DNA from 2 places in the Priestia sp. P5 genome. Region 2 is predicted to be linked to the other one. Evidence: a T-box and tRNA genes for the amino acid it is inferred to sense, from the RefSeq annotation. Region 2 holds a T-box; the other holds one or more tRNA genes.
What was found. The T-box of region 2 lies ahead of thrS (threonine--tRNA ligase). A T-box ahead of a tRNA ligase gene usually reads a tRNA of that ligase, here a tRNA-Thr.

Region 1: it encodes a tRNA-Thr, which carries the amino acid that the T-box ahead of thrS (threonine--tRNA ligase) is inferred to sense. The anticodon was not compared.

What each region holds. Positions count from the first base shown of each region.
Region 1 is NZ_JAKWFJ010000001.1:962,137-966,353, reverse strand. Features, by position in the region: gene MMB69_RS04935 (ABC transporter permease/substrate-binding protein) at 1-389, opposite strand, end outside; gene MMB69_RS04930 (ABC transporter ATP-binding protein) at 389-1,339, opposite strand; tRNA gene MMB69_RS04925 (tRNA-Thr) at 1,607-1,679, opposite strand; gene MMB69_RS04920 (aromatic ring-hydroxylating oxygenase subunit alpha) at 1,890-2,942, shown strand; gene MMB69_RS04915 (DHA2 family efflux MFS transporter permease subunit) at 2,976-4,217, opposite strand, start outside.
Region 2 is NZ_JAKWFJ010000001.1:2,369,924-2,374,140, forward strand. Features, by position in the region: gene MMB69_RS12770 (amino acid permease) at 1-357, opposite strand, end outside; gene thrS (threonine--tRNA ligase) at 1,120-2,337, opposite strand; T-box leader at 2,390-2,618, opposite strand; T-box leader at 2,658-2,884, opposite strand; gene MMB69_RS12780 (sulfatase family protein) at 3,274-4,217, opposite strand, start outside.

The DNA of each region.
Region 1 (4,217 bases), 1.4 Mb from region 2:
TCTACTTTAATTAATCGTCTCCACGAGTTCATCCCCATGGCTTTGGATGCTTCAATTAAAGATGGGTCCACTTCTTTAATTCCGGTATATGTATTTCGTACAATAGGAAGAAGCGAATATAAAAACAGTGCAATAACCGCGGGAAAGGTTCCAATTCCGACAAGAGGAATCAGTAATCCTAATAAAGCGAGTGAAGGAATGGTTTGCAGTACGGCTGTTACGCCAATGATCGGTTCAGCAATGCGGTCATGTCTCGTTAAGTACAGTCCGAGCGGCACTGAAATTAATACGGCGATAACAAGGGCCAGTACTGAAATTTGAATGTGTTCAAGAAGAGCTTGAAACAGTGCGTCTCCTCGTTGATCTAGTAATGTGCTTAGTGCATTCATTACAGCGTTCCTCCTTCTTTCGTCTTATCAGAAAGAAACGCTAATAGAGTTTTGCGCGTTACAACGCCAATGCGTTTGCTCCCTTTTTTCACGGCTATTGCTTCATGGTCGTAAAGGGCGTCCATTGCCTGCTGAACAGTAGCGGTTGAAGCTAGCTCTTCAGTAGGTTCTACGTCTGGCTGTTCACTTTCTTTGAGAAACATATCCAATGTCTCAAATAAAGCATTTCCTTGATTTCCAATAAACGTTTTTACAAATTCATTCTTAGGCTTTTGAATGAATTCCTCCGGGGTTCCAACTTGAACAATTTCCCCGTCTTTCATTAGGCAGATACGATCTCCAAGCGTCATCGCTTCGCTCATATCGTGCGTAACAAACACAAATGTTTTTTTGATTTTTTCTTTTAAGCTAATAACATCTTGCTGAAGCTGTTCGCGGCTTAACGGATCGAGGGCACTAAAGGGTTCGTCCATTAAAATAACGGGGGGATCAGCTGCGAGGGCACGTGCTACACCTACACGTTGCTGCTGGCCACCTGAGAGCTCAGACGGCTTTCGATTTCGATACTGCTTTGGGTCTAGTCCTACCAAGGTAAGCAGTTCATCAATGCGCGTTTTGATTTTGTTTTTCTTCCAATGCTTCATCTCGGGTACAATAGCTATATTTTCAGCGATGGTCATATGAGGAAAAAGAGCAATCTGCTGCAAGACATAACCAATGTTCCAGCGTAGCTCATGTATGTTGTGGTCCGATACGAGCTTATCTTTTATGTATAGTTCTCCTTCGGTAATATCATGAAGACGGTTAATCATTTTTAAGGTGGTTGTTTTCCCACACCCACTCGGACCAATTAAAACGAAAAACTCTCCTTCGTTAATTTCTAGATTAATATTTTTCACGGCGGTCGTACCGTCTGGATATTGCTTTGACACATTCTTAAACGTAATCAAATTACCGTTCACACTCCCTGTTGAAATTTAACCCCCCCAGTTTCGTGTACCCAATACTTAGAGGCAATAAACATTCTTTTAAGATTATTTCTGAATATGATTCATAAGACATAGTGAAAAAGATACACATGTTTTCTCACAGCGTCCTAATAAGGCTATCAAACTGTTAAAATTTTCACAAGGCGGGGAAGAATAATTCGGAGAAGAATTTTAAAGCCAACACAGATAAAAAAACCTTCTTTCAACAAGAAAGAAGGTTTTTTAGTATGCTAGCGACAGGGATCGAACCTGCGACCTCTTGCTTACCATGCAAGTGCTCTACCTACTGAGCTACACCAGCGTCTTGGAAAATTATATCACGTTTAAATTCATTTAGGAAGCGCTTTTTTAAATTTTTTTATTAGTATATTCTCTAATTTGCGTCTTCTGAAATTCGCACTTTCTACAAAGTTCCATATTTTATGTTAGAACTCCTTACATAAATTGTGTGAATTTTCTTTTTTTATATTACCCTTAGTAAAAGAGCTTACAAAAGAAGGGAAGAAAATAGATGGAACAACAACCAACCATGACCAAATCAAAAACGGCAACTCCCTACCCAAGAGACTGCACGTTCAGCCTGGAAGATTGGACGACGCTCGCTAAGTATTGGTACCCCGTCGCACGCTGCAGTGATGTAACAGAGAAACCAACGTCCGTAAAACTGCTAGATGTAAATCTAGTTCTATACCGTACCACACACAAAGTAGTAGCGGCTCGTGATTTATGCGTTCACCGAGGCACCCCCCTTAGCATGGGCTGGGTGGAAGATGATGAAATTGTCTGTCCTTACCACGGCTTCCGCTATGCAACGGACGGCGCATGCACATCGATTCCAGCTCACCCTGATGCCAACATTTCTCCCCGCCTGTGTATGGCCGTCTATCCAGTTATTGAACGATTTGGATTAGTGTGGACTTCCCTGACAGGAGAACAAGATAACCTGCCTTACTTCGATGCGTGGGAGGACCCTGATTTTCAGCAAATTGTTTGTCCGAGCTTTGATATCATGGGTTCGGCCGGTCGTCAAATGGAAGGCTTTTTAGACGTAGCTCATTTTGCTTGGGTTCACACGGACACATTTGGTGATCGAAACAACGCCTTTGTGCCTAAATATAAAGTAAGCGATACAGAGTATGGGCTTCATGTAGAATATACGAGCACCATGAGCAATTATTCCAAAGAACAGCAGCATTTAAATCCACCTGATTTTAAATGGCTTCGCGTCTTTGATGTTTATCCGCCGTTTGCAGCTACGCTAAAAGTATACTTCCCAGAAGGCGCAGAGCTGTGGATTATGAATGCAGTCTCTCCTATTTCAGCCCGCGAAACACGTTTATTCGCACCAATTGCTCGAAACTTTGACAAAGATTCTCCCGTTGAAGGTGTGTATGACTTTAACCTTCGCGTCTTTGACGAAGACCGTGAAATGGTTGAAAACCAAAAACCTGAAGACTTGCCTTTAGACCTGCAGATGGAAGCGCATATTATGGCTGATCAAACGTCCATCGGCTACCGGAAATTATTAAAGAAAATGGGCTTAAGCTTTAGATATACAAGCTAAAAAAATCCCCGCTGTCTCAGCGGGGATTTTTTTTCATTTAGCAAATTGCTCGCGTCCTGCTTTTTCCTTTATCACTTCATCTTCACTTGCCGGCGTTGCGCGTTTCATAAACAATGAAAGAATTAAGGCAACTACCACTAGTACTACTGAGACAGCAAACGCATCGTTAATCCCTTGTACCATTGCCTGCATCCCAATCTGTTCTTTCATTTGAGCTGCTCCGGCTGCGGTTGCATTCGCTGCTCCTGCTCCGCTCATTGCATCTTGAGCGAGCTCTTTTGCATGCGTAGCTGTACGGTTTGACATCACCGTTACTAATAGAGCCGAACCAATAGCTCCTGATACTTGTTGAAGCGTATTGTTCATGGCAGTACCATGCGGATTAAAGCGCTGCGGCAGCTGATTTAATCCGTTTGTCATAACCGGCATCATCACCATGGACATTCCGAACATGCGAAGCGTGTAAAGCGTAATGAGCGTTGTATACGTCGTATCAAGCTCTAAGTTACTGAAGAAATACGTCGTAACGGCTGTAATCGTCAGACCCGTTACAGCCAGTGCACGCGCTCCGAATTTATCAAATAATTTTCCGGTAATCGGTGACATCACACCCATTAATAGCGCACCTGGAAGCATTAGTAATCCTGAATGAAGCGGAGAAATGCCTCGTACCGTTTGAACATAAATTGGCATTAGCAGCATGGCTGAGAATAATGCCATTGTGATCACCATTGAAATCGTTGATGATAAAGCAAACATTGGATATTTAAAAATGCGAAATTCAAGCATAGGTGTTTTCAGCTTGAACTGACGCGTAATAAATAAAATCAGAGACACAGCTCCTACGATAATGGTGCCGTATACTTCCACAGAATCCCAGCCTTTATCCCCTGCTGAGCTAAATCCGTATAGAAGTCCTCCAAATCCAATTGTAGATAACACAAGTGATAGGAAATCCAAATTGATTTCCACTTTTTCTTTTTTGTCTTTTAATAGGAAGAAAGCGCCTATTAACACAATTGCTGCAATTGGCGTAACAAGGTGGAACAGCATTCTCCACTCATAGTGTTCAATTAGCCACCCTGATAAGGTAGGACCAATTGCCGGAGCAAAAATCATAACTAAACCGAAAATCCCCATCGCAGCTCCGCGTTTTTCTAATGGAAAACTTGTGAGCAATACGTTCATTAAAAGCGGCATCATAATGGCTGCGCCTGATGCTTGAATAATACGAGCGGTTAACAAGACCGAAAAGACGGACGAAGCACCGGCAAG
Region 2 (4,217 bases):
CATCGTTAATAAATAGACGGAAAGCAACGTCCATCCCATTAAGTGCGCTACCACTTCACCGATGGTTGCGTATGTATAGGTGTAAACGCTACCAGATACAGGTATAGTTGAAGCAAATTCCGCATAGCACAGCGCTGCAAATCCGCATACAATAGAAGCCAATATAAAAGAAAAAATAACGGCTGGCCCCGCATCGTTAGCAGCTACTAAGCCTGTTAATACTAAAACCCCCGTTCCGATTACGGCTCCAATACCAAGAAGAGTCAAATCGAATGCTCCTAATGTTTTGACTAGAGATTTGTTTTGACTTTGTTCTAATAATTGCTCGATTGACTTCTTTTTAAATAGTTTTCCCATTGCACTCTCTCCTCTCTGTTGCCACTCATCCATTAAAAAACTTGAAAATGACGTCTTTTCCCATTTGGCTGCGCGTTTTCACTTCAGATACAGAAGTAATTATATAGAAATAATTACTAACTTGTCTATTAGTATACTAATATCATTATATATATTTCAAGAGTTTTTGTAAGCGATTTCTTAGTATTGCTCTATTTTGGATTTATAAACTAAATAAAGAGATTATCATTGTGCTTACGTATAATAAGTTTGAATAAAAATAATATTCTAAAAAATAATTTTATATGTTTTTAGATAACTTTTTTACTAGCTATCTTCAAATATAAATTCCTGACATAGGGATTATTTACAGAACGATGAATGTTTTACCTTAACGGGTGTTATAATGATGAAAACTGAAGTGTATGAAGGGCGGAGAAAGATGTTTAACTTACTTATTGGCTGTATTTTACTAGCATTAGGAGTATACTTTATGTTTAAATTTCTTTTTTACTCTCCTTCTAAAAAGAAGCGAGAGTAAAAAACATGAACAAACCATCAGGTGAGGCTTCAGCTTCATCCCGTACAAACGATTCGAATAGAATAAGATAAATTTTTTTATAAAATACCGGCGTTTGTCTAAGGCAAAAGTTATACTGCTGATATATATTATCTTATACCCTTCTAGTTCAATATTCCCTTCATTTTGGTGTGAGACAAAATGAAGGGAATCACTATCCGACTTAAAAAATCGGATTTTTCTATTTAGTAAGGTAAATAGCTTCAATAAACTCTGTTTGAATTCTTTTCTTTATTCAAGTGTACAGCTGCCTCTTCCACACTTACTGTTCCTATATTTTTCTTCCCGTGCTTTCGCATAGCAAGCGATTCATTTTCCACTTCTTTATCTCCTATCACAGCCATATAAGGAACTTTCAGCATTTCTGCTTCTCGAATTTTCAGCCCTATTTTTTCAATGCGATCATCTACTTCAACACGATACCCTTTTAACTCCAGCTCGTGTTTCACTTTATATGCATATTCCACATGCGGCGGTGCAATAGGCAAAAGCTTAAATTGAACAGGAGCCAACCAAAGAGGAAATTGACCTTCGTAATGTTCAATCAAGATGGCCATAAATCGTTCAACGGAACCGTATATAGCGCGGTGAATCATTACGGGACGATGCGGTTTATTGTCTTCTCCAATATACATACAGTCAAACTTCTCCGGCATTAAGAAATCAAGCTGAACTGTTCCGCACTGCCAGCTGCGACCTAAGGAATCTAAAATATGAAAATCGATTTTCGGCCCATAAAAAGCTCCGTCTCCTTCATTTACCTGATAGTCTAAGCCTTTTTCACTTAACACAGATTGAAGCGACTTTTCTGCTTGGTTCCATGTTTCAATATCTCCCATGAATTTTTCAGGTCGTGTGGATAGCTCCACTTTGTAATCGAAGCCAAAATGTGAGTAAAAGTCATGGATAAACGCTAGAATGCGGCTAATCTCAGCTTCAATCTGACTAAGTTCTACGAATAAATGAGCGTCGTCCTGTGTAAATGAACGGACTCTTAGCAATCCGTTTAAAGAGCCAGAAAGCTCGTGACGATGAACTAATCCAAGCTCTGCGTATCGAATCGGAAGTTCTCGGTAGCTTCTTCGCTTGCTGTTAAACAATAAAATGGCTCCCGGACAATTCATCGGTTTGATCGCATAGTTTTGTTTGTCAACATTTGAAAAATACATATTCTCATGATAGTGCTCCCAGTGTCCTGATTGTTCCCAGAGCTCCTGTTTCATCATGATGGGTGTTTTTATTTCTTGATAGCCTGCTTTATAATGCTTTTGTTTCCAGTAGTTTTCTAACTCATTTCGAATAATCATTCCGTTAGGTAAGAAAAACGGCATACCAGGAGCTTCTTCCATCGACATAAACAGCTCCAGTTCTTGACCTAACTTTTGATGATTTCGCTTTTCTGCTTCCACTTGTTTTGACATGTTCATTCCTCCAATATGTTTTTATTCAACAAAAAACCGCACTCATCCCTAGTAAAGGGACGAATGCGGCCGTGGTACCACCCTAATTCCGTAAAATACTCATACGTATTTTACGCTTAAAAAGATAACGGTTTTACCGGTTGCGGTTTCAGTGTATACACATTCCCCGCCGCAGCTCCAAGGTGGTAAATTCATTTCGTTTTCTAAGGGTTCTCAGCCAGTGACCCTACTCTCTGTAAAGAAAATCCAAAAATGATTCATGTCCTTTTCATTGCTTGTATATTCATTTTTTCTACATAAAAAGCCGCACTCATCCCTAGTGAAGGGACGAATGCGGCCGTGGTACCACCCTAATTCCGTGAGATACTTATACGTATTTCACGCTCAAAAAAGATAACGGTTTTACCGATTGCAGTTTCAGTTATGCACGTTCCCTGCAATAGCTCTAAGGTGGTAAATTAGATGATTTCTTAAGGGCTCTCAGCCAGTGACCCTATTCTCTGCGAAGAAAACAGCATCTAATTCGTGTCCTTTTCATTGCCAAATACTGTTTATTAGTTGTTAAAAGCGATTATAGTGTATAAATTTAACAAAAGTCAAGAAGTAATTTTTTATTTTTTATGGTATAGAATTACTTTATGCTTGAATTTTTGAAAAGTTACTTAAGAATACAGGACTTAAAAAGTTTTTTATTATACTATTAATGACTACATTTCATTCTTATTTTCATAACAATAAAGGCGAAAAAGAAAGATGCTATAAGTCCTTATTTGTTTTATCTAAGCGGAATTAACGAAGTGCAACCAATACTATCCCAAACCAGAACAAGTAACATATCACAAGCGTCATCAGGTTTTTTTATTTATATACTAAAATATTAAATACACCTTTTTATGCTTACCCAAATGTTTGACTTCAATCCGTAGAAACTATTTTTTATCTATCTTTAGACGGAAGCTCATCATGCATGCTTCCACTTTGCGGAAAAATCCGTTTTTTCCTGACTTGTTCTTTAAGAATAACATCAAGCTGGCGCTGAATTTCCCTTGTTTTATTTGTCGAAAAATACGGGTGAGCCAGATTTACTGTTTCTAACGGATCCTTGGTCAAATTGTACATTTCAATTTGATCAGGAACACGGGTTGTTTTAAGGGTAGTAAAACTTACAGGATAACCTTCATATTGCTCTCCGTGAATGAATTCATCTTTTTCGTCAGCTGCTGACCAAAATTGCAGATTATCATGATAGCGAGCGTATTTCCAAACTTCCTTTCCTGCCGCTGACGAAAACTCGACAGTGACCGCTTGAATGTGATTAGGCTGAACAACTGACGGGTAGCTTTCTCCTAAAAAATTTGTTTGGTGAAGTCCTTTTGTCGGGTCATCATCCGTCATGAAGAAAATCGCTGTTTCCTCTTGCTCAGCACACGTTTCTCCTCGAAGTATACCTGACAGGTCTCGCCCAACAAATGGATGTACTTCCGTATGACTTTTTTGTAGTTGCTTTTGAATAGCGGAAGCATCTATATTAGCTAAACTAAGCATTGTCGGGATCAAGTCAACGTGACTAGTCAACAGGTCTGTACGTTGATAGCTAGGAAACAAATGCTTGTTGTGAATGAGAAACGGCACATGAATAGATTCTTCATACATGTTGTACCATTTTTGATGTAGTCCTCCGTGAGCCCCAAGCAAATCACCGTGATCAGACGTAAAAATAATAATGGTATTTTCATAGAACGAAGATTGTTCGATGGTCCGAAGAACTTTTAAAATTTGTTTATCAACATTTTTTTGAAGCTGATAATATAAGCGCCGGTAGAAGCTAGAATTTGGCGTCGGCTGCAGCGCTTTTGGGTAGATGTATTTATAGCTGCTTT